Regions from separate parts of the Flintibacter porci genome, predicted to be linked through region 1. Evidence: riboswitches for the same ligand, from Rfam matches in the RefSeq annotation. Region 1 holds a riboswitch; the other holds the start of a gene.

What was found. A riboswitch is a leader RNA that binds a small molecule or an ion and turns the genes downstream of it on or off. The one in region 1 is predicted to bind thiamine pyrophosphate.
Region 2: another riboswitch for thiamine pyrophosphate. It lies ahead of ACEVJL_RS11885 (HAD family hydrolase); the one in region 1 lies ahead of thiW (energy coupling factor transporter S component ThiW).

The regions. Positions count from the first base shown of each region.
Region 1 is NZ_JBHEVB010000001.1:273,516-279,679, forward strand. Features, by position in the region: gene ACEVJL_RS01280 (LytTR family DNA-binding domain-containing protein) at 265-726, shown strand; gene ACEVJL_RS01285 (DUF3021 family protein) at 723-1,511, shown strand; gene ACEVJL_RS01290 (hypothetical protein) at 1,508-2,011, shown strand; gene thiE (thiamine phosphate synthase) at 2,074-2,706, opposite strand; gene thiM (hydroxyethylthiazole kinase) at 2,712-3,527, opposite strand; partial or broken gene thiW (energy coupling factor transporter S component ThiW) at 3,722-4,243, opposite strand; TPP riboswitch at 4,547-4,649, opposite strand; gene ACEVJL_RS01310 (HAD-IIB family hydrolase) at 4,746-5,552, opposite strand; gene ACEVJL_RS01315 (energy-coupled thiamine transporter ThiT) at 5,584-6,164, opposite strand, start outside.
Region 2 is NZ_JBHEVB010000010.1:71,275-96,491, reverse strand. Features, by position in the region: gene ACEVJL_RS11930 (sensor histidine kinase) at 1-660, opposite strand, end outside; gene ACEVJL_RS11925 (sodium:solute symporter family protein) at 657-2,114, opposite strand; gene ACEVJL_RS11920 (TMEM164 family acyltransferase) at 2,207-2,950, opposite strand; gene ACEVJL_RS11915 (response regulator transcription factor) at 3,120-3,794, shown strand; gene ACEVJL_RS11910 (HAMP domain-containing sensor histidine kinase) at 3,784-5,394, shown strand; gene ACEVJL_RS11905 (ABC transporter ATP-binding protein) at 5,516-6,322, shown strand; gene ACEVJL_RS11900 (ABC transporter permease) at 6,326-7,654, shown strand; gene ACEVJL_RS11895 (DUF378 domain-containing protein) at 7,733-7,936, opposite strand; gene cdd (cytidine deaminase) at 8,017-8,412, opposite strand; TPP riboswitch at 8,542-8,646, shown strand; gene ACEVJL_RS11885 (HAD family hydrolase) at 8,707-9,369, shown strand; gene thiD (bifunctional hydroxymethylpyrimidine kinase/phosphomethylpyrimidine kinase) at 9,485-10,285, shown strand; gene ACEVJL_RS11875 (energy-coupled thiamine transporter ThiT) at 10,278-10,886, shown strand; gene ACEVJL_RS11870 (TenA family protein) at 10,883-11,554, shown strand; gene ACEVJL_RS11865 (hypothetical protein) at 11,606-12,856, opposite strand; gene ACEVJL_RS11860 (YwqG family protein) at 12,868-13,716, opposite strand; gene ACEVJL_RS11855 (NADH-quinone oxidoreductase subunit NuoE family protein) at 14,201-14,695, shown strand; gene ACEVJL_RS11850 (NADH-ubiquinone oxidoreductase-F iron-sulfur binding region domain-containing protein) at 14,682-16,577, shown strand; gene ACEVJL_RS11845 ([FeFe] hydrogenase, group A) at 16,583-18,277, shown strand; gene ACEVJL_RS11840 (sensor histidine kinase) at 18,337-19,185, opposite strand; gene ACEVJL_RS11835 (response regulator transcription factor) at 19,198-19,875, opposite strand; gene ACEVJL_RS11830 (sodium-dependent transporter) at 20,014-21,432, opposite strand; tRNA gene ACEVJL_RS11825 (tRNA-Arg) at 21,711-21,787, shown strand; gene rsfS (ribosome silencing factor) at 21,905-22,264, opposite strand; gene ACEVJL_RS11815 (LCP family protein) at 22,292-23,911, opposite strand; gene nadD (nicotinate (nicotinamide) nucleotide adenylyltransferase) at 23,918-25,126, opposite strand; gene ACEVJL_RS11805 (YhbY family RNA-binding protein) at 25,177-25,217, opposite strand, start outside.

The DNA of each region.
Region 1 (6,164 bases):
GGGCATATACACAAATTATTCAGTTATACAAGGCTCCGGGATTCGAACGGTTGGATTGTTAGGAGGGGCGCGCTCTATCCTATTGAGCTACTGGCGCATATTCAGTTTGGCGATACAGCCCCTCTATTGTAGCCCACCGCCGGAAAACTGTCAACGGGAAAGCTGTCCCGCTCCGTTTGTCCTGTGCTGACGGCCATCCGTCCAAAATCGCTAGACGGAGAAGAAGCCGTCGTCTATACTAAAACCAAGAAAGGGGGCGAAGGGATGCAGGTAGAAGTGAAGCTGGACCCGGAGCGCAAGGAGATCGGGATCGTGGTGCTGGCGCCCGCTCCCTCGCCGGAGCTGGACGAGCTGGTGCGCCGGCTGGAGGCGGAACAGCTCTCCCCCCTGCGGGGCTGGCAGGAGGACACCATGACTCTGCTGCCCCAGAGCCAGCTGGTGCGCTGTTACGCCCAGGACAAGCGGGTGTATGCCACGGTGAACGGCGGGACGGTCTATCTGCTGCGGGAGCGGCTGTATGAGCTGGAAGAGCAGCTGGACCGGGGAAAATTTGTGCGCATCTCCAACGGAGAGATCATCAATCTGGACAAGGTGACGGCGGTGGATCTGTCCCTCACCGGCACCATCCGTATGACCCTGGGAGAGGCAGGATACGCCTATGTGTCCCGGCGGTATGTGAAGAAAATCAAAGAGGCCTTACAGCTGGAGAGGAGGCGGACACGATGAAACAAGAGACACGGATGCTGCTGGTGCGCATCCTTTTGGGCAGTGCACTGGGACTGTTGGTGGGGATCATCTGGATCCCCTACGTGATACACAGCCGGGAGAGCTCATTTCTGGCGGTGCTGGCCTGCGTGGGCCTTGGCGCCATGGCGGGACTGGCCACCCAGCCCTTTGCGGACAGCGGCCGTGCGCTGCTGCTCCATTCTATGGGCCATTTTGTATGCACCGCCGCCTTTTTTGCCCTGTTGGTAGTAGAGCTGAATATGGCCAAGGATGTACGCGGCGTGCTGTTCTGGGAAAGCCTGCTGCTTTTGCTGTACCTGCTCATCTGGCTGGGCCGCTGGACGGGGTGGTATTTGGAGGTGGCTCAGCTGCGGGAGCTGCTGGGTCTGGACCCCGGGCCAACTCCCCTCAAGTGGCGGGAGACTCTGCCCTACTTGCCCTTTGTCCTTTTGCTGTGCACCGCCCTTCCGCTGGGGCTGCGTGGGATCGAGCGGGCCGTGGTGGTTGACTTCCCCGCCCTCACCGGACTTGTGTACCCCTACCTCATCCTTCCCGTAGCCAGCCTGTGCGCTGGGCTGTCTCTTGGCAAGCGCCAGGGGGTATGTCCCCTGTTTCCCATTGCCTGCTTTGTGTGCTATCTGCCTATGGTATACCTGCTGTTTAACGAAAGCGCCCTGTTTCACTGCTTTATGACCGCCATACCCGCTCTGGCAGGCAATATTCTGGGGGCGCTGTGGCGGGAAAACCGCACAAAACGCAACAATGGGAAGGAGGACCTTCCATGAAGAAGGAAGTGCGCCTGTACAACGTGCTCTTTCCCGTGTGGCTTCTCTGGCTTTTTCCCCAGATCTTTTTGATCGTCGCCCCCGCCAACCTGCTGGTGGACTGCCTAGTGCTCACCCTGGCTCTGCTGGGCCTGAAGCACAAAAACAAGTGGGCCGTGGTGAAAAAACTAGGGTTGAAATTCTGGTGGTGGGGCTTTGTCGCCGATTTTATTGGGATGGCACTCCTGCTGCCAGGGGTCTTACTCCCCTTCTTTTTCCCTCATGCGTCCTGGGCCGACGACATAAGCGCTTCCATCTATGCCAACGCCTTCCTTCACCCCGTAGCGTTTCTTTGGATGCTGGCGGGTGTAGCCCTGGCCGGGATATGCATCTACTACTTTGACAAGCGGGCCATGAAGGAGTGCGAGTTGCTCACCCAGCGGGAAAAACACGTGGTGGCTCTCACCATGGCTATCGTCACCGCCCCCTCGCTGTTCTTTATCCCCCTGTACTGGTACTAAACAGGCAGTTTCATCCACATAGAAAAATCCGGACCCGGTTTTAAAAACCAGGTCCGGATTTTTTATTTCAGGATGGCATCCAGCTTTTCCCGCAGACGGCGGGCCGCCTGCTCCGGGTCCTGGGCCTTGACGATGGCCCGCACCACCGCGCCGCCCTGGGCTCCGCTGCCGGTGAGGATGTCCACATTGCTCTCGTCCAGGCCGCCGATGCCCACTACGCCGATGGGCACCGCCTTGACAATGTCTTTCAAAGTGTCAATGGAGGTGAGGACGGTGTTCACCTTGGTCTCGGTGGGGAACAGGGCCCCTACCCCCAGATAGTCCGCCCCCTGCTCATAGGCCTCCAAGGCCTGGGGCACCGTCTTGGCGGTAGCACCCACGATCTTGTCCGGTCCCATCAGCTGCCGGGCCGCCCAAACAGGCAGGTCGGTCTGACCCACGTGGACGCCCGCCGCGCCGCAGGCCAGGGCCACGTCCACCCGGTCGTCGATGATGAGAGGCACCCCCGCGGGGTCAGTGATCTCCTTCACCGCCTGGGCCAGGCGCAGGTACTCCCGGCCGCCCCGGTTCTTCTCCCGCAGCTGCAAGAGGGTCACGCCGCCCCGGCAGGCCTTCTCCACCATGTCCAAAAACCGCTTCTCGTCGTAGTAGCCGCTGTCCGTCACCAGGTACAGCTTCAAATCCACAGGGTTCATATGTTTCATCCTTTCTCAAAGGGGCGTACCGCCGCCTCATGGTCCAATTCTTCCGGCGTGAGGGTATAGGCCGCGTCCAGCAGAGCGGCGCGCAGGCTCCCCGGTCCACGGGCCTCCCGGGCTGCCCGCTCTCCGCAGATGCCCAGCATGGCGGCAGCGGCCGTGGCCGCTTCCTCCGGCTCCCCTACCGCCAAAAAGGCGGCGGTGAGCACATTGAGCATACACCCTGTACCGGTGAGTCGGCTCATCATGCTGTGGCCGTTGCGGATCTCCCAGCGCCGCCCGTCGGGAGCAAACACCCCGTCCACCGGCCCCGAGGCCAGCAGCACCGCTCCCTGGCGGCGGCTGAACTCCCGTAGGGCGGAAAGGGTCTGCCCCTCCAGCCGGTCGCTGCCGTCCGCGTCCACCCCAGACATGCCCTGGCGGGCGCCGGAGAGGCACAACAGCTCCGACAGGTTCCCCTTGGCCACCTGAGGCTTTATCCTGGCAAGGTAGTCCTGGGCATAACGCCGGCGCAGGCTGCTGCACCCCACGCCCACACAGTCCAGCACCATGGGCACCTCCGCCTCCCGGGCTGCCTGCCCGGCCAACACCATGGACTCCATGCGCACGTCGGTGATGTTGCCCAGGTTCACCGCCAGAGCGGCAGCGGTGGCGGTGATCTCAGCCACCTCCCCGGGGTGCTCGGCCATGATGGGCCGTCCCCCTGCCGCCAGGATCAGGTTGGCGCAGTCATTGATGGAGATGGGGTTTGTGATGCAGTGGATGAGGGGCCGGCGGCTGCGCAGGGCCTCCAGCAGCGCTCCCAGGGACTGACTCATGCGTTGACGCTCTCCTTTCGGTGGGAGAAATAGTAGTAGGCGGCCACGGCCACGAACAGAGCCAGCACCACCCAGGGCATGGCCATGGCAGCGCCGGTGGCCTTCAGCACGTTCTTTACCAGCACCAGCACCGCCAGGTAGGCAATGATGCCCAGGAAGACGATGCCCATGCTGTCGCCGGCCACAGTGACCGGGCGGTCAAACACCTTGGCCCCCAGATCCTGCTGCATCTTCAGCAGCATGCCGTTTTTGGCCAGCTTCTTGAGCAGCAGGAAGGCCACGCTGCCGCCGATGAGGGTACCGGCAATGAAGGAGGGCACATAGTACACCCAGGTAAGGCCGGTATAGCCCCACCACAGGGTCATCACCGGGTAGGAGGCCACCGCGCCGATGATGCCGGTGCCCACCACCTCACCGATGACGGCGAAGATGAGCCGCCCGCCGCTGAGACGGTACAAAATGCCCGACAGGGCCGCGCCAAACACCGCTCCGGTGAGGGCCAGAGGGGGAATACCCATCAGGCTCATGCGGATGACGCCGATGGTGCAGGCGCACACGAAGGAGTACACCGGACCCAGCAGCACCGCACACACGATGTTGATAAGGTGGGCAGTGGGGCACATGCCCTCCACACGGAGGATGGGCGAGATGACCACGCCCACGGCCACCAGCATAGCCAGCACCACCAGGCGCAGAAGAGAGGGGTTGCGTTTCATAAAAAAGACTCCTTTTCCCAAAAGCTTCCGCGGAAAAGGAGTGGGATCCCACATGGACAGCCCTCCCCCACGCCGGTCTCCCGGCGCCGCGGAGCCCCCGCCCGGGCAAACTACCGGGTCGGGTCGGTCGAAGCTTACTGGCTTCCTCTCATGCCGGAACACGGCCTCCCATCGCTGTCCAGTTGTATACGAAAGCAGGACACAGGCCCAGGGCGCTCCCCCTCGGCCTGCCGCCTTTGGCAGTCCTTCCTCGCACTCCGGCCGAAAAAAACAAAAGAGGCGTGCCGCAGGCACGCCCGGACGCACAACAGCACGTCCACATCCCTACGGCGGCATGATCCGCATCAGGTTTCTGGGTCGAAGCCGAACTTCCTCTCAGCGCTCACGCGCTCCCCATTGTATTTTCCGTCCGAAGAATGTCCCGGCCTTGGCTGGGACGGGTTTATTATCCCCCCCCCGCCCCTCTTTGTCAATCCCCATTTGAAGGGCGGGGAGGTGATACTCAATATTTCCGGTCCAGGATCTCCACGATGTCGCCGATGACGCCCTCGTCGCAGTGGCACAGCAGCTTGGCGCCCCAGTCTTTGACCTCCTGGGCACAGTTGGCCGGCGCGAAGGGGATGGCGGACAGGGCCATCATGGGGATATCGTTCTGGTTGTCCCCCACACAGTAGAGGTTGTCCCGCTCCACCCCCAGCATATCGATGAGCCGCTGCACCATGCCGCCCTTATTGCATCCCCGGCGGGTGACCTCCAGGTAGTAGCGGTTGGAGAAAATGGCCTCGTACCGCTCCGGGCAGTGCTCCTCCAGCCAGGCCCGGGCGCGCAGCAACTGGTCGTACTCCTGCTGGACAATGACCTTGTTCCAGGGGGTGGGCATGTCGGCAATGGGGGCTACCGTGTAGTCGGTGCCCACCTTGCGCATGTGGCCGTCGGTGACATAGTTGGGGCGGTAGACATAGATATCCTCCCCGTGGTAGGCCTCCATTCCCAGAGAGGGCATGGCGTCCATCAGGGCCTGGAAGTCCTGGGGCGCCCGGGGGTCCAGCTGGGTCTCCAGCAGCATGGTATCGGTGTGGAAATCGTAGATGGCCGAGCCGTTGGACAGCACCACCGGGGCGTTGATGGGCGCTAAGTGGACGTAGGGGGCAAAGGTGGTGTAGGCCCGCCCGGTGGCCACGGTGAACCGTCCCCCCTCCCGCAGCCAGTAGTTGATGGCTGCCAGATTGCGGGGCGGCACCCGGTGGTGGGAATCGTATAAGGTATCATCAAAGTCGCTGACCAGCAGCAGGCCGTCAAATTTACCCATGGGGGCCTCTCTTTCTTCGCCCCCGAAGGGGTCAGTTCAGGTCCTGGCCCTGGTAATACTTCTTCAGCGGGCCGTAGGACAGCGCCGCCACCAGGGAGGTAATGATAATTTCCGGGATCATGTAGCTGGCGTTGTAGGCAATGGACCAGATGGGCGCGGCCCAGCCCAGCTCATTGGGCCAAAGCACCTCCCAAACCACCACGCCGGAGACATAGTGGCAGCCAAGGCGCACCAAAAAGGTGAGCACAATGCCCAGCACCAGCTCCAGGCGGGGATTGCCCAGCCGGCCTTTGAACATTCCGGCCAGTCCGATGACCGAGAAGGCCAGCACGTAGTCAAACAAAATGATCAGAATTGCGGTGGGCACACTGTCGGCGTACTGCACGTTCTGGATGCCCAGCACCATCTGCAGAAGGCTGTACACAAAGGCGGCAAACACGCCCCACTTGCAGCCGTACCGCCAGGACAGCACCACCAAGGGCAGCATGGAGCACACGGTGATGCCGCCCCCCAGCGCCCAGGGTCCCTGGAAGGGGAACATGCTCAGCACCGTGGCGATGGCCAGCATCATGGCGCTCTCTACCAGGCGGCGCAGCCGGATGGACTGGGCGC
Region 2 (25,217 bases), on a different contig from region 1:
AATCAGTTCTCCGGTATAGGTTCGGATGCTCTCCATCATCCGGGCAAAGGCCCGGGCCAGCTGGCCCACCTCGTCCGCCTTGCCCAGATACTCCTCCATATCCAGCTCTTCTTGTTCCGGACTCTCGCTGACGCTCTGGCAGACCTCACTGAGACGGCGGATGGGGTCAGAGATGTTGTGAGCAATGAGTACGCTGGCCTGGACAATGATCACTAGCATGGCTACCGCCGCCAGGATCATATATTTCTGCTCCTCGATGAACCGCTCCCGCAGGGCACTTTTATCCAGGCGGTATGAGATCTCCCAGCCCAGTTGGGGATCGATGGCCTGGGCCAGTACCTCCAGGTCCTCAGCATCCACACCGGGCTTTCCCAGCAGAAGTTCTCCCTGCTCATCATAGATAAACAGGCTGTCTCCCGTGTAGTGATTGCGGTACTTAGCCAGCAGCTTTTTCGGGTCCTGGCGGTAATCCTCCAGTTCCAAATCGGCCTGGATATACCCAATCAGGGTACTGGCGTTCTCCCGCTCGGCGGCTACCTTGACCCGGTATTCCGTAAAATACAAGATGGCACAAAAGCAGATCACGGTAGCCAGACTGATGCACACGAAGGGAATCAGGATCTTGTTTTCAATATCCATTCTGGGCCGCCGTATCTTCATCGTGCCCCCTCCTTTCTACGGTCCAGCAGCGAGACCACTGCCATGGCCGCCGTGGAGATGAACACCCCCGGCAAAGCGGGATGGATTCCGAGATGGCCGGCATAGTAGAGCGGATAGAGCACCAGAATCGCAGCCGCTCCTACCAAAATGCAGGCCCACACGCCCCGCTTGGTGACCCAGCGGCAAAGGAGGGTGCCATACATGGAGGGGAAGAGCAGAATACTCACCGCTCCCCACACATCTCCCCCGTAGGACAGGGTGAAATCCGGGGGATTGAGGGCCATCAGCATAGAGATGGTCCCGCCTCCAAAGACCGCCAAACGCCCCAGCGTAAGCACGCGCTGCTCTGAAATCGGTCTGGGCGCGGCAGTGCGCACCACATCATAAGAGAAAGAGGATGCGATGAGCAGCAGCTGAGAGTTGGCCGTAGACACACAGGCTCCGATAATGGCAAAGAGAAAAAATCCGCTCCAGCCGGTGTACAGCTCTTGGTTGAGCAGTCGGATGATCACCTCATCCGAGGACTTCACATAGGGCAGCGTAGGTACCAGAACCCGCATTCCCAGTCCGATATGCACTAAGGTAAAGTACAGTACCGCCAGCAAAATCAGCGCACCCAGCACCGTCCACCGGGCGGTTTTCTCATTTTTGGCGCACAGCATGCGGATGGTATACTGGGGGTTGGCCGCTACCCCAAGTCCCCAGCCCCAGAACATGGACAAACTGATCAGAGGGGTATAGCGGCTGTTGAACAGGGAGAGCAGCTCTCCCGTCTGGGTGGGATATTCCACCCCGGGATGTGCATAGCCGGAAATCTGCTTTGCCTGGCTGTATAGCTCACCCAGGCCTCCCACGCGGCTTACAATGGTAAAAAACAGAATAAACAGTCCAATGCTGAGCAGCGTAAGATTAAACGCATCCGTCCGCACCACCGAGCGGTATCCGCCGAAGGTGGTGTAGAGGATAAACAGATAGACCATCAGCACTGCGGCGGGATAGGGGATATCAAACAGGGCGGAGGCCACCATACCAAAGCCCTTATACTGAGTGACCAGGTAAAACACATAGACGGTAATAAAAATGATACCGTAGGCCATCTGCAGCTTGGGGGACTGGTAGCGCTTGCGGAAGATTTCCGGAATGGTGATGGCGTCCCAGGCATACAGGCGCCGGCTCACCGCCGCCAGCAGAAGTCCCCCTAAAAACCAGGGCACCACCGAATAAAACAGCACTGCCAAGCCGTCTTCATACACCCCGCCGGTCAGGCTGAGAATGGTGATGGCGGACAGCCAGGTCCCCGCAAAGGTACAGATACAAAGAGGAAGGCTTACCTTCCGGTCACAAGTAAAATAGCTGCCTACTGTCCGGTTGTCCCGCAGGCTGCTCTTTCCAATGAGCAGCAGGGCCACGGAGTAGACGCAGAAATAAATGAGGTAGAGTACAGTCTTGTTCACAGGGTTTCTCCCTTCCCTTGGCTTTCCAGACATTCTACCACATTTTTCGTCCCAATGGAATGAAAAAAGAGGCCGCTTCCGCGGCCTCTTCTTTATCTGCGCCAGGGTCCGGCCCAGGCCAGTCCCTTGCCTCTGATTTCAAATTTTCCCGTTTCATCGGTATAAAACCGGCGGTAGAACAGCGCCTGGATCACCAGCCACAGTCCGCCGTACAGTACGAACAGAAAGGCCCACCGGGGCATGATACGGCTTGCCGCCTCCAAGGGGGTGCCGATTCCTCCGGCTGTGTAGCAGTAGTCCCACCCAAACAGGCGGTTACATACCAGACTCACCCCTACCAGTACGCCCACCGGAACAAAACAGAGCACCCGGTCGCCGGGCTGGGGGCGGTACACGTCACCGGCCCACAGCAGCACTGCTGCCGCAATCATCAAAATGTGATAAATCAGGCTGCGTACCGGAACAAAGTGGAAAAACGGATAGTGGTTGAGGTATACATTGAATACCAGTCCCAGCACGCCTCCCATGACTCCCATGGTGCACACATTGGCCGCCGCCATCTGCCGCAGCTTCTCCCGCCGGGAGAAGACCGCCAGAGGCAACATCATCCAAAACAGGGAACACAGGTAAAGGGGCAGGGTGGTCGAGGGCTGGATATGACCAAACTGCCGCATTTCCCACACCCAGTACACCGGGTCAAACAGCAGCGCAAGCACTGCGCACACCTTCAGCCAGCCCTGTACCCGTTCTCTCCCAGCCCGGCGGGCCGCAGTAATCAGAAGGCAGACCAGCACGCCGGTCGATATCAGCACCAAAATATGAGGCAGGCGAAACATAACATCTGTCCTTTCTCTTTTTTTCTATCCTATCGCCTCCCCCTATAAATTCCCCCTGGATTTTCTTAAGATTTACTAAGAACGAGAAAATTTTTAAGCCCACGCTTTCCGCAGGCCTTTGAGTTTGTTATAATGGCCTTAAACATATATAAAAAGGAGGCCGTCCAAGATGAACCCTTTGATTCTGATCGCAGAGGACGACGCAGATATTCGAGGCCTGCTCAAGCTCTACCTGGAGGGCGAAGGTTTTCGAGTCCTGGAGGCAGACAACGGCGCACGGGCTCTGGATCTGGCCCGGGCACAGGCCCCGGATATGGCCATTCTGGATATCATGATGCCCCAGCTCAACGGCTTTGAGCTCACCCGCGCCCTGCGCAAGTTCAGCGATATTCCCATTCTCATCCTCTCCGCGAAAAGCCAGGACAACGACAAGATCCTGGGCCTGAATCTGGGGGCGGACGACTATATCACCAAGCCCTTTAACCCTGTGGAAATCGTGGCCCGGGTCAAGGCCCAGCTGCGCCGCGCCTTCCGCAGCGGGAGCGATATCCTCACCGTGCGGGAACTGACCCTGGATACCACCACCTTCCAGCTGACCAAAAACGGCAAGCAGATTCTCCTTACTCCCATGGAGTATAAGATTCTGGCCCTGCTCATGCGCTCTCCCGGCCGCATTTACACCAAGATCCAGCTCTATGAAGGGGCCATCGGAAACTGCTTTGAGGGCGATGACAATACTATGATGGTGCATATCTCCAAGCTGCGGGACAAAATCGAGGATGATCCCAAGAGTCCCCGCTACATCATCACCGTGAGAGGATTGGGGTATAAGCTTGAAAAATAACAAGCGTTCCGGAAGTCTGTTCCGGCTGCTGGCCAGAAGCTACCTGCTTTTCACTCTGACTCTGCTGATGATTGCCGGAGGGATTTTTTCTCTCTGGAATCATTACCTCAATTCCAGCTATGTGCCGTCGGACTGGATAGCTATGCTGAGCGACCCCGCCCTGACAGAGGGAAAGTACGACAGCTTGCGGCACTATCTGAGCAACAGCGGAGATTCCTTCGGCGTTTATGACAGCAACGGAAAACTGGTCTACGCCTCCACAGAAGATTTTGACTCCTCCTATACCCAGCAGGAGCTCTCCTGCATCCCCCAATACGGCAGCAATGTCCTGATCGACTCCTACGATCTGAGCCAACACAAGAGCAATGTTAGTTATTTACTTATCAAACACACCTTTCAAAGCGATACAGGTGAAGAATCTGTGGACCTGATGGCGCTGGATCAGAATTATCAGGTCCTCTTGGGCGGATTGCAGGACGGGAAAACCAGCTATACCCCCCGGGAATATCAACTGCTTACCGGTTCCCGATATCCTAACAGTTTTCTTCAGTGCACTTCCTTTGAAAACAGCCAGGGTCAGACTATGACCCTGCTTCTGCGGGAGGCTCTCTGGAATGAGACTGATTATCTCAGACACTACAACCAGTCCCGAGTCATTTGGCTTTTGTTCCTGCCTTTGTTCCTGGCCGATGCAGGACTGTTCATCTGGTGGCTGAGTCGGAAAATCGGCCGTCCTCTGCGCAAGCTCAACGACGCGGTGATCTCCCAGTCGGAGGGCCGCCTTGTACGGGTTGGCGAGTGCGGAGGTACTTTGGAAATCCGCCGCATTGGAGAGAGCTTTGACCGTTTCTCCGACCGACTGGCGGAGAGTGAGCGCCAGCGCCGGATTCTGGACGAGGGACGTCAGAAGCTGATTGCCGATATCTCCCACGACCTGAAAACCCCCATCACTGTCATTGCCGGCTACATCGACGCCATCTGCGATGGCAAGGTTCCGCCCGAGGAGCAGACCCGCTACTTGCGGGCCATCCAGAGCAAGGTGGAGGCTCTCACCGAGCTGGTCAACGCCTTCCATGAGTACAGCAAGGTAGAGCATCCGGAGTTCATCCTCCACCCTGAGCGCACTGACCTGTGCGAATTTTTGCGGGAATATCTGGCCGTGAAGTACGAGGAGATCGATCTGGCGGGGTTCTCTCTGGAGATTGCTATCCCAGAGCGTGCCATCTTCTGCCAGCTGGATCCCCTCCAGTTCCGCCGGGTACTGGACAACCTGCTCTCCAACGCTCTGCGGCATAACCGTCTGGGGACCGTGCTGTTCTTCGATGTGGATGTGGACAAATCCTTTGCCTTGGTACGGGTGGCGGACAACGGCTCGGGCATCCCTCCCGAGCGTATCCCGTATATCTTCGAACCCTTTGTTGTGGGCAGCGATGCCCGCTCCGGCACCGGAAGCGGCCTTGGACTGGCCATCACGCGGCGCATTATGGAAAAGCATGGAGGCACCATAAGCCTCACTCCCCATCCCGCACCCGGCCGCAGCAACGAATTTGTCCTACGCCTGCCTATTGACTCACAGCTTCCCCCTCAAGAGGAATCATGATTCAAAAAGAACAAACTTTCAGCCTTGGTTGAAAGTTTGTTCTTTTCTTTACGAATTTTAACGCCGGACAAATGGGTGCTAAAGCTTGCCGGAGTATCATCCATAACAGAAAGGAGGCCGAATGATGGATGGATCTAATCTGCGCAGCCAGCCTGTGATTGAAGTCAGAGACCTCTGGAAGGAATACCCCGCAGGAGACGAAACTGTGGTGGCTCTCCGGGATATCACCTTGAATATTCACCGGGGAGATATCTGCTGTATCTTCGGTCCCTCCGGCTCCGGAAAGAGCACCCTGCTCAATCAGCTCTCCGGGCTGGAAAAGCCCACCCGGGGCGAGGTATTGATCGGCGGCGTCCCCATCTCTCGTCTGAGCGAGACACAGCTTACGAATTTCCGTCAGCGGCATCTGGGATTTGTCTTTCAATCCTATAACCTTCTGCCCAACCTGACGGCCACAGAAAATGTAGCTCTCCCGCTGATGTTCCGTGGGGTACCTAAGCCTCAGCGGGAGCAGGCAGCCAGAGAGCTTCTTGCCCGAGTGGGCCTGAGCCATCGGCTTAACCACTTTCCCAGCCAGATGTCCGGCGGCCAGCAGCAGCGCGTGGGCATTGCCCGGGCCTTTATCTCCCGGCCTGACATCGTCTTTGCCGATGAGCCCACAGGAAACCTGGACTCAAAAGCCACCTTCCAGGTCATGGATATGATCTGTTCCTTCGCCCGGGATTTCCACCAGACTGTCATTCTGGTCTCCCACGACCCGGAGATGGCCTCTTACGCGCATCATATCGTTACCCTGCTGGACGGCGGGATTATTCGGGAGCAGCATATGGAAAAGGAGAGGGGATTGTATGAATCAAATACCATTTCAGATCCGGTTTTGTTTGTTGAGCCATTCCGCCGCCTGCATTACCGGAATGTGGGGAATTAACCGGTGAGACGGCAAGACCTGTTCCACCTGTGCGCCCAGAATCTGCTCCGCAAAAAAACACGCACCTTTCTTACCACCCTGGGCGTGCTGATCGGATGCTGCTCCATTGTCATCACCGTATCCCTGGGTGTGGGCATGAAAGAGACTCAGGAAAAAGCTCTGTCAGAACTGGGAGACTTAACTATCATCACCGTAAATCCCCCTCAAAACAGCCAAACAGGCGCACTGGACGATCATCTGCTCCAACAGCTGCGGGAGATCAGCGGAGTAAAAGCAGTCACGCCGAAATTTACTCTGGATATTGACTCCGTTACCCTGTCCGCCGGACCAGACCACCGCTATGTGGCCCAATGGACCAACATCGTAGCTATGGATGTCAGCGTCATGGAAACCATGGGCTACCGCTTTTTGGAAGGCTCCCCTGCCACAAAGCCCGGCGATGCTATCATCGGGCAGTACATGGCCTATAATTTGAAAGATACCTTACGCCCCGAGGGGGACGATATGGTCAACCGCTTTGACGGCGACTGGGATGGATTCGGCAATCAGATTTCTGTCCCCGCCCCCTACCTGGATCCCATCGGCCAGGAATTTACCTTGGAAGTGAAAACCCGTGCTGGGGTATTTTCTATGCCGCTGCATCCGGTGGGTGTGATAAAAGAAGACTACTCCAAGGGCAACGAGACCGTTGACGGCGTTATGATCTCCCTGGATGACCTGCGCCGCCTCCTGGGACAGGCCGACCATGATATTCCCATCTCCTATGACAGCATTTTAGTCAAGACCTCCAGCATCAGCCAGGTCTCGGGAGTAGAGGGTAAGATCAACGCTATGGGATATCCCACCGAATCCATGGAGAGCGTACGCAAGCCCTTAGAAAAAGAAGCCCAGCATAGACAGATGACACTGGGCAGCTTGGGTGCCATCTCGCTGTTTGTGGCCGCGCTGGGCATTATCAATACCATGATCATGTCTATCTCCGAGCGCACTCGGGAGATCGGAATCATGAAATCTCTGGGCTGCCCGGTCTCCGACATCCGGATCATGTTTTTGGCGGAAGCCGGTGCCATTGGCTTTATGGGTGGTATATCTGCCTGTGTCATCAGTGTTATTATCTCGGCGGCTATTAACTTCATATCCATGGGGCCCAGCTTAGACCATCTCATTCCTGCTCTGCTTGGCGGAGAGGATGTGGCAAGGATTTCGGTGATCCCACCGTGGCTTCTGCTCTTTGCCGTCCTTTTCTCTGTTCTCATCGGCTTGGGCGCAGGCTGCTATCCGGCCAACAAGGCGGTACGCATCTCCGTTTTAGAGGCCATCAAAAGCGAGTAGGCAGCCAAACAAAATTATACTCTCTATAAAAGACAGGAAGGCAGTCCGTTTCGGACTGCCTTCCTGTTTTTGTGAGAGTCAGTGGTTTTTATCTGTGTCCCGAAACAGCAGGGTAATACACCACAGCGCCGACAGGCCCACCACGGTGTAGATCACCCGGCTGATCAGTCCATCAGACCCACCGCCGACAAAGGCCACCAGATCAAACTGAAACAGTCCCACGCTGCCCCAGTTCAGCCCGCCGATAATCAGCAGGGCCAAAGCGATCTTGTCCATGATCACGTCAGATTACCTCCTCGGATTGGGTTCCGGGGATAGCATTTCCAGGCCAGAGAAAAACTATGCACGGACAACACGCAATTTCATTTTAACGATGCCGGTCCAAATCCCATGGGAAGTAGTTCCCACAAGCCTGCCTGCTGAAACTGGCCATGCTGATTGACCGCCAGCACCCGAAGTTTTGGCGCAAATTCATACAGCATCTGCCGGCAGGCGCCGCAGGGCCAGCAAAAATCCTCTCCGCTGCCCGCAATAGCCAGTGTGGTCCAGCCGGTGGTCCGTCCCTCACTTACCGCCTTCACCAGGGCGGTACGCTCCGCGCACAGAGTGGAACCGTAGGCCGCATTTTCCACATTGCAGCCGGTAAACACCGTTCCGTCCTCGCATAAGAGAGCCGCGCCCACTGCAAAATGAGAATAGGGTGCATAAGAAAATTTCCGCATCTCCAAGGCTCGCTGCACCAGTTCCTGATCGGTCATGTTCCTGCCTCCTTCTCCCGCGCTCGGGCGGGCGTCTGTTCTCTTCTAGCATACCCCAGCAGAAAAAAACTTGCAATCTTCTTTTCCCGTGCTATAATATTTTCCAGCGGACCGCCGACAGCGGTCCACTGCAATCAAAAAGGGAGCTCGCAAACGGGCTGAGAGGAAGCTGTGCGCTTCGACCTGTGACCTGATTTGGGTAATGCCAACGTAGGGAGATTATGGTATGCGTACGCCGCGGGATTGTCTCTCTCGAGAGATACCCGGGGTGATTTTGTTTTTGGAGGCACTTCTATGGCCCACTTTCTTCCCCAGGCAGCCATTTTTGATCTGGACGGCACCCTTACCGACTCCATGTACGTCTGGGACCACATTCCAGAGGAGTTGGTACGCCGGTTTGGCGGCCATCCCGCTCCCGATCTGTCCCACACGCTGCGCGCGATGAGTTCTCCTCAGGCCATCGACTACCTGATCCGCACCTACCATCTCCCCGCTTCCTCCCAGCAGCTCATGGAGGCCATGGAGGACTTGGCTGACCGGGAATACCGGGACCAAGTTCCTTTGAAGCAAGGCGTTCGCCCTCTTCTGGAGCGGCTTCACCAACTTGGCGTGCCCTGCGCCGTGGCTACCGCAAGCCAGGTCCATCAGGCCAGGCAGGCTCTGGAGCGGCTGGACGTCTGGCCCTTTTTCTCCTTTGTTCTGAGCGCAACTCAGTACGGTCCCAAGACCCGCCCGGACCTCTATCTGGAGGCCGCCAGGCAGCTGGGAGCCGCTCCGCAGCGAACCCTGGTCTTTGAAGATGCCCTTCACGCCGCCCAGACCGCCGTTCAGGCCGGCTTCCAGGTAGTTGGCGTGTATGACGCCTTTTCCTCCGAGGACCAGCCTGCGCTGAAGGAAATCTGCCGCTGGCATCTGAAACAGCTGGACGATCCGTCCTTTCTCGCCCAGCTGGGCTAAATCTGTTTCCCCCAGGTTCTTAGGAAGAACCGTTTATGTATGCGGCGAATTGGGGGCACCACCTTTCGTCGCACTATAAAACTTCAATGCGTCAAAACAGAAAGGAGTCTTAACTATGAAAACCGCATTGACGATCGCTGGAAGCGATTCCAGCGGAGGCGCCGGGATCCAAGCCGATATCAAGACCATGACGGCCAATGGCGTATATGCCATGAGCGCTGTCACCGCCCTGACGGCCCAGAACACCACCGGCGTTTACGGCATCCTGGAGTCCACCCCTGAGTTTCTTGCCAACCAGCTGGACTGTGTCTTCACGGACATCTTCCCTGACGCAGTCAAAACCGGAATGGTCTCCTCCACCGCCCTGATCCAGGTCATCGCGGACAAGCTCAAACAGTATGGGGCAAAAAACATTGTGGTAGACCCGGTGATGGTGGCCACCAGCGGCTCCCGCCTTATTTCCGAGGAGGCGGTGGAGGCCCTGAAGGAACAGCTGCTTACTCTGGCTACCCTTCTTACCCCCAACATCCCCGAGGCCCAGGTTCTCTCCGGCATGACCATTACCACCGCAGAGGATATGGAGCGGGCCGCCCAGGCCATCAGCGAGACCTACGGCTGCGCCGTACTGTGTAAGGGAGGCCATCAGATCCACGATGCAGATGACCTTCTCTGGCGGGATGGCCAGAGCACCTGGTTCCGTGGCCGCCGCATTGACAACCCCAATACCCACGGCACCGGCTGTACGCTCTCCAGTGCCATCGCCTCCAACCTGGCTAAGGGCTACGACCTGACCCAGGCTGTGGAGCGCTCCAAGGCCTACATCTCCGGCGCTCTGGCAGCCATGCTGGATCTGGGCGCAGGCAGCGGCCCCATGGACCACCTGTTTGCTCTGCGGGGGGAGTTCGTGGATGACTAACCTGATCGTTGCAGCCTTTACCCTCTGCTATTTTGCCGTTACCCTGTTTTTGTGCCGCGGGATCCGCCTGTCTGCCCGGGATATCTGTCTTGCCGGCCTGATGTCGGCGACCACCCTGGTGCTGCGCTGTTTCCTGATCACCCTGCCCAACGGGAGCCATATCAGTCTTGGCGCCATGCTGCCCATCCTTCTGCTCTCCCTTCTGGTCAACGCCAGGGTGGCCTTCTGCGCTGGATGGGTCACCGGCCTGCTGGCCATGCTTCTGCTGCCTGACTGGCAGCCGGTACACTGGGCCCAGCCTTTTGTGGAACAGCTTATCTGCTTCTCCGCTTTGGGCTATGCCAGTGTCTTTGGAACCGACCGGCGCTGGAAAATCATCCTGGGCACCACACTGGCGGTTGCCCTCAGCGTGACCAGTCATATTATGGCCGGTGCAGTTTTCTTTGCCCAGTACGCCTGGGACGGCTACGGCCCCTGGGCATACAGCATTGTGGCTAATCTGTCGGGCCACGGCACAGAGGGTCTGCTTACCATTATTCTTGTCTCCGTGCTGCCTGTGCGGCGGCTGGAGAAATCCATTAAGGCAGGTGTACCGCAATGACATTCACGCAGGAACTGATCGAGAAAAATTTGTCTGTGTGGCAGCAATGCCTGGACTCCCCCTTTCTTCAGCAGCTTGGAGCAGGAACCTTGGATGAAGCCTGTTTCAAGGGCTATATTGTGGATGACAGCCTCTACCTCCGGGAATATGCCAAAGTATTTGCCTGGGGCATGACCAAAGCCGAGGATTTGGAGGCCATCCGAACCTACTATTCCCTGCTCTCCTTTGTCAACGAAGGGGAGGGCGCTACCCGCCTGGTCTACCTCAAGCGCTACGGTTTGGATGACGCCTCCATCCAGCACCTGCCGCAGCGTCCGGAAAATCTGGCCTACACCGACTGTATGGTAAAGGCCGCCCGGGATGGCCAGGGTGCCCCGGAGTGCATGATGGCCTGTCTGCCCTGCATGGTCAGCTATCAGTGGATCTTCCAGCGGCTGCTGCAGCAGTATCCCAACGTCCGGCAGACCCCCTTCTGGCCTCTGGTTCGGGACTACACCAGTGATGCCTATGAGCAGGCCTGCCAAAGCTGGCTGGCATATACGGACCGGATCTGTCAGGATCTGGACGGGGAACGCAAGGTCCAGTGCAGTGAGATATTCCGGGAATGTTCCCTCCATGAACTGCACTTCTGGGAAATGAGCTTACAGCCCCGCACCGATCTTCCCTGATGTTCTTCTCTGTCTAAAAAACAAGCCCCTGCCGATGGCAGGGGCTTGTTTTTATTTCAAAATGCTCATCCGCTCCAGGCGGTCATAGATATCCTCCCGGTGTTCCGGGTGGAGATAGGTGATGGTAATAATAAACAGCGTATCTCCCGCCACCGCTTCACAGGACACGCGGTAGAGCAAATCGTCGTCTTTCTTCTTGGGGGGCATCTCCTTCCAACCCCAATGGGCTTGTCCGCCCTCCAGCTGCTTGGTGCGGACATCCTGCAGCTGGGCCATGTCCATTCCAAACTGTGCCGATCCCATCCTGCTGCGCAGCGCAGTGAAATGCCAAATGGGGCTCTCGCTCTCCTCATCCCGCCAGATCGCTCCAGCGCTGTCCATACCACCGTTGGACCACTCGTAGTGGTACAGACCGGGCAGGGGCACCACAAGCTTGTCGTAGGGCTGCAGAACCTCTCCTCTGCGGTAACCGATGGGATAAAGTTCCTCCATCTCAGGCACATCTTCCGGCATGTTGGGGGTACGATCGTCCAGAATGCAAAGTTCCCGGTAATCCGCCACCGGCTGGGGCAGAGACGGGTCCATGGCGGCAGAGCGCTCCAGGGTATCCAGAATATCGGCATTGATCTGCCGGTCCTGATAGCTGCGGTCGGAGGGTGCAAAGCAGCAGTCCTCCCAGAACTGTTTCAGCGCTCGGTTGCGCAGATACAGGGCATTCATCCCCGGCTGATCCCACAAAAACAGGTACTGCGCCAGCTCCTCCAGCGCCCCCTTCTCAAGCTTTTCCTTTAACCACGCCACTGGGAACCGTCCCAGAGGCGTTGCAATGGTGTCGGGCACCACCTCTGGCCGGTACTGGTCCACTTCCCAGAAAAGATATCCCATCTCTCCCGGCGCAGTCTTTTCCAGCACCTGGCTCACCTGCTCCTCCAGCCAGGGGAGAAACCACTCCCGGCGCAGAGCCCCAAAATCCCGGTCCTGCTGGTAGTCCGAGCGGTCCTGAACGTTCCACTCCTTGATTCCAAGGCCTCCCAGCTCCTCCAGCAGCTCCAGGGCCGCCTTATGAAAGCCGGGACCGACGGGGGTGGTGTTGCACCCACACCGCAGATTCCACTGGCCAAACAGTCCCTTCTCCTTGGTCCAGGCAAAATCCAGATAACCACGGGGACACATAACAATACGCATGCCCTCTTCCCACACGCCCAGGCGCAGGTTTCGCTGCTTGACCAGACGCTGGACCGATTTCACCAAAGTATCCTTGCTGCGGATCTTTCCCGTGCAGGTGATATCAATATTGCCCATGCTCGTCCTCCTCAGCAGCACTGCTGGATCAGCCAAACCCGGTCAAACCGGCGCTGGGCCAGATCCTCCCGGCGGATGTAGAAGTAGATTCGGCCGCAGTCGCCGAACATCAGCTCGAAGTCTCCGTTTTCCACGGTGTCAAGCTGGAAGAGCAGCTGCCACTCCCGGACGCTGGGAGTACGCAGGGCGCCGCGCTCCTCCATGGGAATATTCTCCCAGCTTCCTCCCAGATAGTATCCCCGGCTAATGAGTTCACATTGCAGGGTCATATTGTTCTGAATGATGTCCGGCCAGCCCAGCAGCTGGGAGCGGTTGGCCGGGTAGTCCATCCCCAGCTCCCGCCGGGCCTGGTCAAAGATACGGTAGTCGTTGGCGGTCCAGGGGTACTCCAGGGCAGGACAGGCATCCTGAAAATCCGGAGCATCTGCCGCCCCGGACAGCTCCGCCGCCAGTTCCGGCAGGCGGAACTCCTCCTCCAGCTCTGCCGGGAATTCCGCCCGAGCCAGGTTGCCCTTAAACCAGAATACCTGGGCACACCCCTGGTCCTTGGGATCATAACCCCAGCGCTGAGACCCCAGCTCATAGAAAAAGGAGAGGACACCCTCATGGGGCAGCAGTCCCTCCTTATCCAGAGCAGCCAGCTGAGCACAGTCAAACTGGGCCAAAAAGGCCAGAGGCCGCTCCTTCACCTGGTCATCCTCCCGGGTGTCGGTTTCAAATACCGGCCAGACGAAATCTGCCGGCACATCGGGCCGGCCGCCGAACTTACTTGCACCCACGGCAAGCTGCTCGCTGTGAGAAACAAACCGGGTATCGATCCGGCTGCGGTAGAGTTGAGGCAAGATGTTTTTCCAATCCATGGCGGTGTTCCTTTCCGGGGGCCTCCCCCCTGTCAAAACGCTTGATATCATCCTACCACAACTCCTGTACTTTGGTCAAATATTACAGCGTCATCTCACCTCACTCCTGATACCCGCCTCTCGCCTCTCCACCCTGTTTCCTTATTTTTACTTTCACTTTTCTCCGATTCTGCCCTTTTTTCCTCTTTCCTTGTCCCGTTTGGCCGGGACAAATTTTCTTGAAAGAAAGAAACTTTCAGACTTTTTCCCTCCCCTGCACCAGTCCTCTTTTTGACATATCATCTTGCCTTTCCAATTGAAACGGAGAGAGAAAAATGCCGTCAAATTTGCATTATTTCTTCAATATTGAATTTTTCCCTGCATTTTCCCATTCCAACTTTTCGTTATTATAACCAATAGATTTCCATTCTTTCATCCTTTATTATGTATAATATGTGGGGAAACTGCGCTTCTCAGCGCTTAACGGAAAGAAGAGGTGTAAACAATGTCCAACGGTATCTCATTGGCCCGCGTGGAGGAGATCATCAACTCCTACGGCTGCCAGCGCCACCAGTTGATCGCCATCATGCAGGACGTACAGGCCGAGTTTAAATATCTTAGCCCCCAGGTCCTGGAACTGATCGCACAGAAGCTGAACATCGGCGTGGCAAAGGTGTACAGCGTGGCCACATTCTACGAAAACTTCTCCCTGGAAGCCAAGGGAAAGTACATTATCAAGGTATGTGACGGCACCGCCTGTCACGTGCGGAAATCTCAGCCCATCTATAACGCCATCCGGGAGTATCTGGAGCTGGAGGATAAGCAGAAGACCTCTGCCGACGGACTGTTTACCCTGGAGACGGTGGCCTGCTTGGGCGCCTGCGGACTGGCTCCCGTAGTCACCGTCAACGATCAGGTCCACTCCAAAATGAGCCCCGAACTGGCCATCGACCTGTTGGAGTCCCTGCGAAAGGAGGAGGCCGCCCATGAACGCAGCTAAATTGACCCGTGACCAGTTGAAGGTCCGACAGATGAAGGCCAAGCGGGCACTGGAAGCACAGCGCCGCCAGGTTCTCATCTGCGCCGGTACCGGCTGTATTGCCGGCGGCTCTCTGAATATCTACGACAGACTGAAAGAGGAGTGCCAGCGCCGGGGACTGAACGTCCATGTGGGCCTTCTCCGGGAGGACGAAACCCCTGAGACCAAGTCCGACGACATCAACCTTAAGCGCAGCGGCTGCCACGGCTTCTGCGAGATGGGTCCCCTGCTCCAGATCGAGCCCGACGGCATTCTCTACACCCACGTACAGGTGGAGGACTGCGACGACATCATCGAGCAGACTCTGCTGCGGGGCAAGGTGATTCCCCGGCTGCTCTACCAGCTGGATGGAGTAACCTATGAGAAGCATGAGGACATCCCCTTCTATCATAAGCAGCACCGCATCGTGCTGGAAAACTGCGGCACCACCGACGCGGAGGATATTGACGAATATCTGGCCAAGGATGGCTACTCTGCCTTTGAAAAGGCTCTGTTTGAGATGACCGACGAGGCCATCTGCAAGGAAATTATGGATTCCGGCCTGCGTGGCCGAGGCGGCGGCGGCTTCCCCGCCGGCCGCAAATGGGAGAGCGTGCGTCAGCAGCCCAAGGGCAAGAAGTACGTGGTGTGCAACGGCGACGAGGGTGACCCTGGCGCCTTTATGGACCGCTCCATCATGGAGGGCAATCCCCACTCCATCATCGAGGGCATGCTCATCGCCGGTGTGGCGGCGGGCAGTGACGAGGGCTACATCTACGTCCGCGCCGAGTATCCCTTGGCCGTGTCCCGTCTGCGCAACGCCATCGCCCGGGCGGAGGAGCTGGGCCTGCTGGGCGACCATATTCTGGGCACTGACTTCTCCTTCCATCTTCATGTAAACCGGGGTGCAGGCGCCTTCGTCTGCGGCGAAGGCAGCGCCCTCACCGCCTCCATCGAGGGCAACCGCGGCATGCCCCGTGTAAAGCCTCCCCGTACCGTGGAGCATGGCCTGTGGGCTCAGCCTACGGTTCTCAACAACGTGGAGACCTTCTCCACCGTTCCTCTCATCATCCGCAACGGCTCCAAGTGGTACCGCTCCATCGGCACCGAGAAGAGCCCGGGCACCAAGGCCTTCGCCCTCACCGGCAACGTGGTGAACACCGGCCTCATCGAGGTCCCCATGGGCACCACCCTGCGGGAGGTCATCTTTGACATCGGCGGCGGCATCAAGGACGGTAAGAAGTTCAAGGCCGTCCAGATCGGCGGCCCCTCCGGCGGCTGTCTCACCGAGGAGCACCTGGATATGCCCATGGACTTCGACTCCCTGAAGAAAGTGGGCGCCATGATCGGCTCCGGCGGTCTGGTGGTTATGGACGAGGACACCTGTATGGTAGAGGTGGCCCGTTTCTTCATGAACTTCACCCAGAATGAATCCTGCGGCAAGTGCGTTCCCTGCCGTGAGGGTACCCGCCGCATGCTGGAGATTCTTACCCGCATTGTCAACAATGAGGGCTCTCTGGAGGACCTGGACCTGCTGGAGACTTTGGCCAACACCATTACCGAGACCTCTCTGTGCGGCCTGGGCCAGAGCGCCTGTAAGCCGGTCCAGAGCACCCTGAAGTACTTCCGGGATGAATACCTGGCCCACGTAGTGGATAAGCACTGCCCCCACTGCAACGGCCGTAAGAAGGAGCTGCAGATCGATCCCGAGCTGTGTAAGGGCTGCGGCAAGTGCATGAAGCAGTGTCCCATGGACGCCATCTCCGGCCAGATCCGGATGCCCCATGTCATTGACACAGAAAAATGTATCAAATGCGGCGCGTGCTGGGGCTGCTGTCCCTTCGGCGCCATTCGAGAGGAGTGAGCACTATGGCAAAGGGAATCATGTATATCGACGGCCAGCGGGTCCCCTTCGACGGGGAACCCAACGTGCTCTCCGTCATCCGCAAGGCAGGCATCGAAATGCCCACCTTCTGCTACTACTCCGACCTGTCTGTCTACGGCGCCTGCCGTATGTGCGTGGTAGAGGACGAACGGGGCAAGATCGAGACCTCTTGCTCCATGAAGCCTCGGGATGGCCTGTCCATCCGCACCAACACCGCCCGTCTGCTCAAGCACCGGCGGATGATTTTGGAACTGCTCCTCGCCTCCCACAACTGCAGCTGCACCACCTGTGAAAAGAGCGGCGACTGCCGCCTGCAGGAGCTGGCCATGCGCTTTGGCGTGCGCCGGGTGCGCTTCGGGGACAGCCGGGAGGAGTCTACTCTGGACGACAGCAGTCCCGCTGTGGTCCGTGACCCCAGCAAGTGCATTCTGTGCGGCGACTGCGTACGCATGTGTGAGGAGACCATCGGCATGGGCATCATCGACTTTGCCCGCCGTGGCTACAATATGCGGGTCTCCCCCGCCTTTGGCCGCAACCTCTCGGAGACCCACTGCATCAGCTGCGGCCAGTGTGCCGCTGTGTGTCCCACCGGCGCCATCACCATCTACAACCAGATCGGCAAGGCCTGGCGCGCCATCCACGACCCCCAAAAGCGGGTGGTGGTCCAGATCGCTCCCGCCGTCCGCGTGGCAGTAGGCGAGGCCTTCGGCCTGCCCGCGGGCCAGAACGTGCTGGACCAGCTGGTCACCGCGCTGAAATTCATGGGCGTGGATGAAGTATACGACACCACCTTCGGCGCCGACTTCACCACCATTGAGGAGTCGCAGGAGTTCCTGGCCCGTCTGGAAAAGGGCGGTCCCTTCCCCATGTTCACCTCCTGCTGCCCCGCTTGGGTCAAGTATCTGGAAAATGAGAATCCCAAATATCTGAAGAACATCTCCACCTGTAAATCTCCCATGGAGATGTTTGCTGCCATCATCCGGGAACACTATCAGAAGAAGGATGCGGAAGACGGTCGTTCCACCTTCCACATCGCGATCATGCCCTGCACCGCCAAGAAGATGGAGGCCGCCCGGCCCCAGTTCTACCACAACGGCAAGCCCGATGTGGATGTGGTGCTCACCACCCAGGAGATCATCAACATGATCAAGGAGTCGGGCATCCAGCTGCCCCAGATGGAGCTGGAGTCCCCCGATCTTCCCTTCGGTCTTGGCTCGGGCGCAGCCGTGATCTACGGCTCCTCCGGCGGCGTGGCTGAGTCTGTGGTGCGTTACTGCCTGCCTGACAAGAGCAAAAACACCCTGCGTGAATTGCAGTATTCCCCCCTGCGGGGCAATGAGGCTATCCGTGAGGCCACCGTACAGGTGGGTGAGCGGGAAATCAAGCTGGCTGTGGTTCACGGCCTCATCAACGCTCAGAAGCTGCTCAAGGAGATCGATGCGGGCACCGCCTATTACGACCTGGTAGAGGTCATGACCTGCCCCAGCGGCTGCGTAGGCGGCGCCGGACAGCCCTACGGCCTCAAGCAGAAAAAGCAGGACCGGGCCGCTGGCCTGTATGCTGCCGACCGGGCCGCTCCCTTCAAGCGTGCGGAGAAGAACCCGGTGGTTCTGGACTTCCTCAACAATTACACTCCCGAGCAGCGCCACGAACTGCTCCACACCAGTTATCAAGGCTGACCATTTCTTTTCCCAAAACAGCACACAGGCCGTCCATATTTCTATGGACGGCCTGTGTGTTATTTCTCCTCCTGCTGCCAGACCCGGGGAAGGGTCACGGTAAAGCAGGTTCCATTTTGAGCGTCACTTTTCACTTCGATCTGTCCCCGGTGGAACTGAACGATGGTATGGGCAATGGCCAATCCCAGGCCATACCCTCCCTCCTTCCGGCTGCGGGAGCCGTCGGCCCGGTAAAACCGCTGAAACAAGTGATCCAAGTGTTCCGGCGGAATCGGTTGTCCGGTATTGGTCACTGTCAGTACCGCCCGTTCCTGGCGGCGCTGCAGCTCCAGCCTCACCCGTCCGGCCTCTCCGGCATACTTGACTGCGTTGTCCAGCAAAATCATAACCAGCCGCTCCAGGCAGTCCAGATCGCCGTGGATGGACAGTCTGGGCTGGATCTCACTGTCCAGCTCTACTCCACTCTCAAAGGCCACCGATTCAAACCGCAGCACGCAGCCGGTGACCAAGTCGCTGAGGTTGCATATCTGCGTTTTGGCAGACTGCCTGGCGTCGTCATGCTTGGCCAGAAACAGCATATCCTCCACCAGCCCCTTCATCCGCTGGGCCTCTTCCTGAATGTAGCTGATCCACTTATGTTGGGATGCTACGGTCTCATCCGGATGCCCCTCTACGATCCCGGCGTTGGCCAAAATCACGGTCAGCGGTGTTTTTAACTCGTGGGAGGCGTCGGCTACAAACTGAGGTGGAATCCCATCCCGGCGCAGCATCAGCGTCATTACGGTCACACTCTCTCGCTCCAGCTGACTGGCTGTGGAGTATACCAGCGTGCCAAACACCGCCAGCAGCACCAGAGTCACCAGCAGCATGTTAATCAGGATAAATTTTATCCGCAGTCTGCGAAGCATCCTATAACCTCCTTATTCCCCCGGATGCTCCAGATAATAACCTACCTTCCGCACCGTGGAGATCGCTATTCTGCTGCCCAGATAGGCCAGTTTCTTGCGCAAAAAGGAGATGTAGACCTCTACATTATTATCTTCCGCCTCGGAATCCAGCCCCCAGATCTTGGCGATCAGAGTTTCCTTGCTCACCACAGCCCGGCTGTTTACCATGAGCAGACGCATCACTTCAAACTCTTTAAAACCCAGGCGGACCGAGCGCTCTCCCACTCGCAGCAGACGGCTGGAGCACTCCAGGCTCAGGTCGCCTACCTTCAGTACATCCCCCAGCACTTCTCCCTGCCGCCGGGTCAAAGCCCGTACGCGTGCCATCAGTTCCCCGCTGTCAAAGGGCTTGGTCATATAGTCGTCTGCACCGCAGTCCAGGCCGCCGATCTTGTCGCTGATATCGTCCCGGGCTGTAAGCATAAGGATGGGGGTGGAAATATGAGCAGAGCGCAGCCGGCGGGCCACCCCAAATCCGTCTACCTTGGGCAGCATCACATCCAGAATGATCAGATCATACTGGCCGGTCAGGCCATAATCAACGCCATCCGCTCCGTCGCCTACCATGTCCGCCTGATAGCGCTGGTCCTCCATAAGCTGCCGCAGCGTCTCAGCCAACCGCGTCTCGTCTTCCACAATTAAGATCCGCATACTGGGTCCCTCCTGTCCATTTTTCTCATCTTACCCCAGGAAGCTGAAACCTGTCTGAAAGAAATTGTACCACAAGAATCTGTCCAGCGCAAAAAGAATCCGGCGTCCAAATGAGATTGGACGCCGGAGCATGGATTGTTACATACCCAGCAGAGCCACCAGTTTGTCCCACAGCTTGAACTTATCGTTGTAGCCAAAGACAAAGATGACCAGCACAATGATGGGCAGGATATAGGTCACGTAGAAACGAACCGCCTTGGGGAACTTCAGACCAGAGCCGGTGTTGGCCTCAGCCAGGAAGTTATCCCAGCCCCAGCCGCACTTGGTAACGCAGAACAGCAGGTACACCAGAGAACCCAGGGGCAGCAGATTGTTGCTGACGATGAAGTCCTCCAGGTCCATCACACCGCTGCCCGCACCGAAAGGCTGGAAGCCGGAAAGCACATTGAAGCCCAGCAGGCAGGGCAGGGACAGGATGATAATGGCCACGGTGTTCACCAGCACCGCCTTCTTACGGCTCCAGCCCCACTTGTCAATGCAGAAGGAGAGGATATTCTCAAAGACTGCAATGACGGTGGACAGAGCAGCAAAGGACATGAAGACAAAGAACAAAGCACCCCAGACCTGACCCATGGGCATCTCATTAAAGACGTTGGGCAGGGTGATAAAGATGAGGTTAGGACCGGAGTCAGCCGCCACATCAAAGGCAAAGCAGGCGGGGAAGATGATCAGGCCCGCGGTAAAGGCCACAAAGGTATCCAGCACGCCCACCCGGAGGGCCTCGCCGCCCAGGGTATATTCCTTGCCGATGTAGCTGCCGAAGATGGCCAGAGCGCCAATGCCCAGGGACAGAGTAAAGAAGGCCTGACCCATGGCGGCATAGACCGCCTCGCCCAGGATGAAGTTGCCGTTGGCATCATAAGCCAGGTTGTGGAAGTTGGGCATGAGATAGAACTTCAGGCCCTCGCCGGCACCCTCCAGGGTAACAGAGCGGAATACCAGCACCACCATCACGGCCAGCAGACAAAGCATCATCACTTTGGTGACCTTCTCCACGCCGTTCTGCAGTCCGCGGGAACAGATCAGCATACACAGCACCACGACGATGACCATAAACAGAGCCATCAAGCCGGGCTGACCCATCAAGGCACTGAACTCATTGCTCACTCCGGCAGAATCCAGACCCACAAAGTCGCCCTTGAGCATTTTTACAAAGTAGAGCACCAGCCAACCGGCAATGGTGGTGTAGAACATCATCAGCAGATAGTTGCCGGCAATGCCGAACCAGCTGTAGATGTGCCACTTGGTTCCCTTGGGCTCCAGAGCGTTAAAAGACAGAGCAATGCTCTTCTGGCTGGCCCGGCCCACGGAAAACTCCATGACCATTACAGGAAGGCCCATGATCACCAGGAACAGCAGGTACACCAGCACAAAGGCGGCGCCGCCGTACTTACCAGTGATATAGGGAAAGCGCCACACATTTCCCAGACCAATGGCACAGCCTGCCGAAATCAGCAGGAAGCCCAGGCGGGAGGAAAAACTTTCTCGCTTTTGCACACACAAAACCTCCTTAAACAGTGTTTGAAACAGCCCTCTCAATCCGTTTCAAAACACAAGCTATTTTAGCAGTATCTTTTCCCCGGGTCAATCGTTTCCCCCCATTTTCCCGACTTTTCTACACTAAACTGCAAAACACCCCTTTCAAGGCCTGATTTTGTGTGGATTATTAGCCCCAAAAATTTTTTAAATTTTTTTCGAAAACCCCCTTGCCAAACTCTTTTTCTTGTGCTATACTAGCGTAGCTGTCAGGGACAGCGAACAAAAAACTTCAAAATGCGGCTGTAGCTCAGTTGGATAGAGTGTTTGGCTACGAACCAAAAGGTCGGGGGTTCGAATCCCTTCAGCCGTACCAAAACGAAGGACATGTTAATGTCCTTCGTTTTGTTTTATCTTCTATTTTCTTTTCAAAAAACAACGCACAGGACATCCTTACGGAAGCCTGTGCGTTGTTTTTTATTTTTTCTTAGCCTTACTCCTGCTTCAGGGCCTGCTCCAGATCGATCTCTTCCGCATCGCCCCACAGACGCTCCAGATCATAGAACTTGCGGGCCTCATCGGTAAAGACGTGGACCACTACCGCAGAAAAATCCATCAGCAGCCAGGTGCCGCCCCGGTGTCCCTCAATGTGATGGGCACGCTCGCCGTGGGCCTCCATGGCCTCTTCACAGGCGTCCGACATGGCCTTTACCTGAGTATTCGAGGTAGCAGTGCAGATCACAAAGTAATCCGCCAGAGTAGTCAGGCCCTCCGTTTTCAGGACCTTAATCTCTTCACCCTTCTTGCTGTCCAAAGTTTTGGCCAATAAAATGGCGCTCTCATAAGAAGTCACAGGCAATTCTCCTTTTCTTGATATTTATTACGCCGCCAGATCTCCACCGGCGGGATTGGTCTGGGGTACTTCAGGCTGAACAGGGTCCGGAGTACTATTTTCCCCGCCGCCCTGGGAACTGTCCCCGCCATTGCCGGAACCGCCCTGAGAGCTGTCTCCGCCGCTGCTGGAGCCGCCCTGGGAGCTGTTCCCACCATTGCCGGAACCACCCTGAGAGGCATCTCCGCCGCTGCCGGAGCCACCCTGGGAGCTATCTCCACCACTGCCGGAGCTACCCTGGGAGCTGTCTCCGCCGCTGCTGGAACCGCCCTGAGAGCTTTCTCCACCGCTGCCGGAACCACCCTGGGAGCTATTTTCACCACTGTTGGAACCGCCGGAAGATCCGCTGTTTCCAGAGGAACCGGAGTTTCCGGAAGAACCAGAATTTCCGGAGCTGCCGGAAGAAGATCCACCTCTGGAGGAATTCAGACTGGTATCCAGCAGTGTTCCGCTGGTCACACTGTAACTGCCGTCGCTGTTACGAACCAGTACCTGCAGATCGCTGGACTGGATGTCGCTGAGATAGGGATTGAAGCCATTATTGAGAATCTCAAGCAGCTCGTCCACATCGGGCAGAATCATCGATACGCCGGGGTAGTCAGCGCTCACCCAAGGCATGCTGACAAAGTTTACATCCTGTTCCGCATCCATACCACTCGCCAGCTGTGCAAAGGCCAGAATATTACCCAGGGAGAGATCGGTGGTGACGTTCTCCATAAAGACCTCAGCCAAGGCGGGGGCCTTCAGCAGGGTAGCAGGCTTGAGGCACTCCGCCGCCACAGCCTCCAGGAAGGCCTGCTGGGTCTCGATACGGCCCAGATCCCCGTTGGGATACTGCACAGAGTAGTCGTTATTGTGACGCCAGCGGATCAGGCCCATGGCCTGATCGCCATCCAGCTTCTGATAGCCTTCCTTCAGGTGGATATGCAGGTCCTGTCCGGGGGTAGGATCGTCATAATCCATGTCAAAGGGTACATCAAAGTACACGCCGCCCAAGGCGTCCACCATCTGGCCCACAGCCTCCCACTGGACCATCACATAGAAGTCCGGGGTGATACCGGTAAGCTTTCCTACCTCTTTTTTCAGGGCAGTGATACCTTTTTCCACCTGGGTATCGGGATCAGAGCCCTTATTGTAGTTATACACCGCATTGAGCCGGTGTCCGCTGCCCTTTCGATCCACATTGATCATGGTATCGCGGGGCAGGCTCATGCCGTTGATGGTCTTATTCACCGTATCAAAGGTGATGAGCATCATGGTGTCGGTATTGCCGCCGCCGGCGGTATCCTGACCCACCAGCAGGAAGGTGTATACCCCTTCCTTTCGGCCGCTCTTGGCCACATCGGGCAGCTCCGCTCCGTCATAGGCAGAGCTGTCCCCGTTTCCGCCATCCGGCATCACCGGGATATCCGGCAGCTTCATCCAGGACTTGAGGCCCACAGCCACTGCTATGACAACGATCGCAACCACCGCCAGCACCTGAAGCAGTCGGTACCGGATCTTCTGTCCGCGGTTCAGCCCAGCCACCCAGGCCTTATGCCGCGCCCACCAACCGTCCCTTCTGGAGGAACGTCTTCTTCTTGCTGTACTTTCTCTCTTTCCGCTCATACGTTTTTAATCTCCTAGTGTTACTCCCTGCCGACGCAGCCAGTCCCGCGCCTGTTGGGTGTTGGTATGGATAGGAACGCCCCGCTGCTGCATTTCCTCGATGGTGGATTCCACCCCCAGCAGCATAGCCTGGTCCAAATCGGTATAGGCCAGCTTCCGCAGCCGCTCCACTCCTTCAAAATCCCGGTTTGGCTCTATGTAATCGGCCATATACAGGATCTTGTCCAGCAAAGACATGTCCGCCTTTCCGGTGGTGTGCCAAAAGATGGCCTGGTACACCTCCTCAGGTTCTCCAAAAACATACTTGGCAATACATGCCCCTGTTTTGGAGTGGAGGAGCTTGACCGCCTTCTGCTCCAGACTGTCCAGCTCTACGCCGTACTTGCGGCACAGCTCCAACTGAGGTTCCAGTTCCAGATACTTGGTGCAGTCGTGGAGGATCGCTGCATGGCGGGCCAGCTCCGGGTCAGCTCCCCAGAATTTGGCCAGGCGCACAGCCTCCTCTTCCACCCCCATCACATGGGGCACCCGCTTGGCGCGGATCATGGAGTAGGAACAGGCACGCAGCTGAGGCAGCGTGAGCTCCTTGAGTACCACAGAGGTGTCATAGAGCCGATGCATCAGAATATACCCATATACGGCAGGCAGGAGGTATTCGCTTCCCTTCTCCCGGCTGAGCAGTTCCCGCAGCTGGGTGGACGAGATATCCACCAGTCCCGGCAGCGTAATGGTGACCACCTTGGCCCCCAAATGCTTGGACAGGTACTCCCGCTGAGGTGCAAACACGGCCTCGCCATCCTGCTCGGTACGGCCAAAGGCGCAGATCCCCGCCAAACGGGTGATCGTGCCCGGGTCATGCCAGTGATGGAGGGTCAGAAACATATCGGTCCCCATAAGCAGCCACAGCTCCGCATCGGGATACTGCTTGTGGATGGCCTCCAGAGTATCAGAGGTGTAACTTTTCCCCTCCCGGTCCATCTCCAGGGATGAGACTTCCACCCGGCCGGGCAGGTTCATGGAATCTGCCATGATCTCCACCATAGCCAGACGATGTTCCTTGCTGGGACTGTCGGCAGGCAATACCTTATGTGGGGGAATCGCCGCCGGCATCAAAAGCAGCTTGTCCAGCTTCAGTGCGTCCATTGCCGTGCGGGCCGCCGCCAGATGCCCCAGATGTGGGGGATTAAAGGTTCCTCCGTAAATACCGATCTTCACTGTGAGACGCCACCTTTCTCCACCATTTTCAGGGATGAACCTCTATTCTGTTATACGCCGCGTTTTTTCTTGTCCTCCACCAGGACGATCT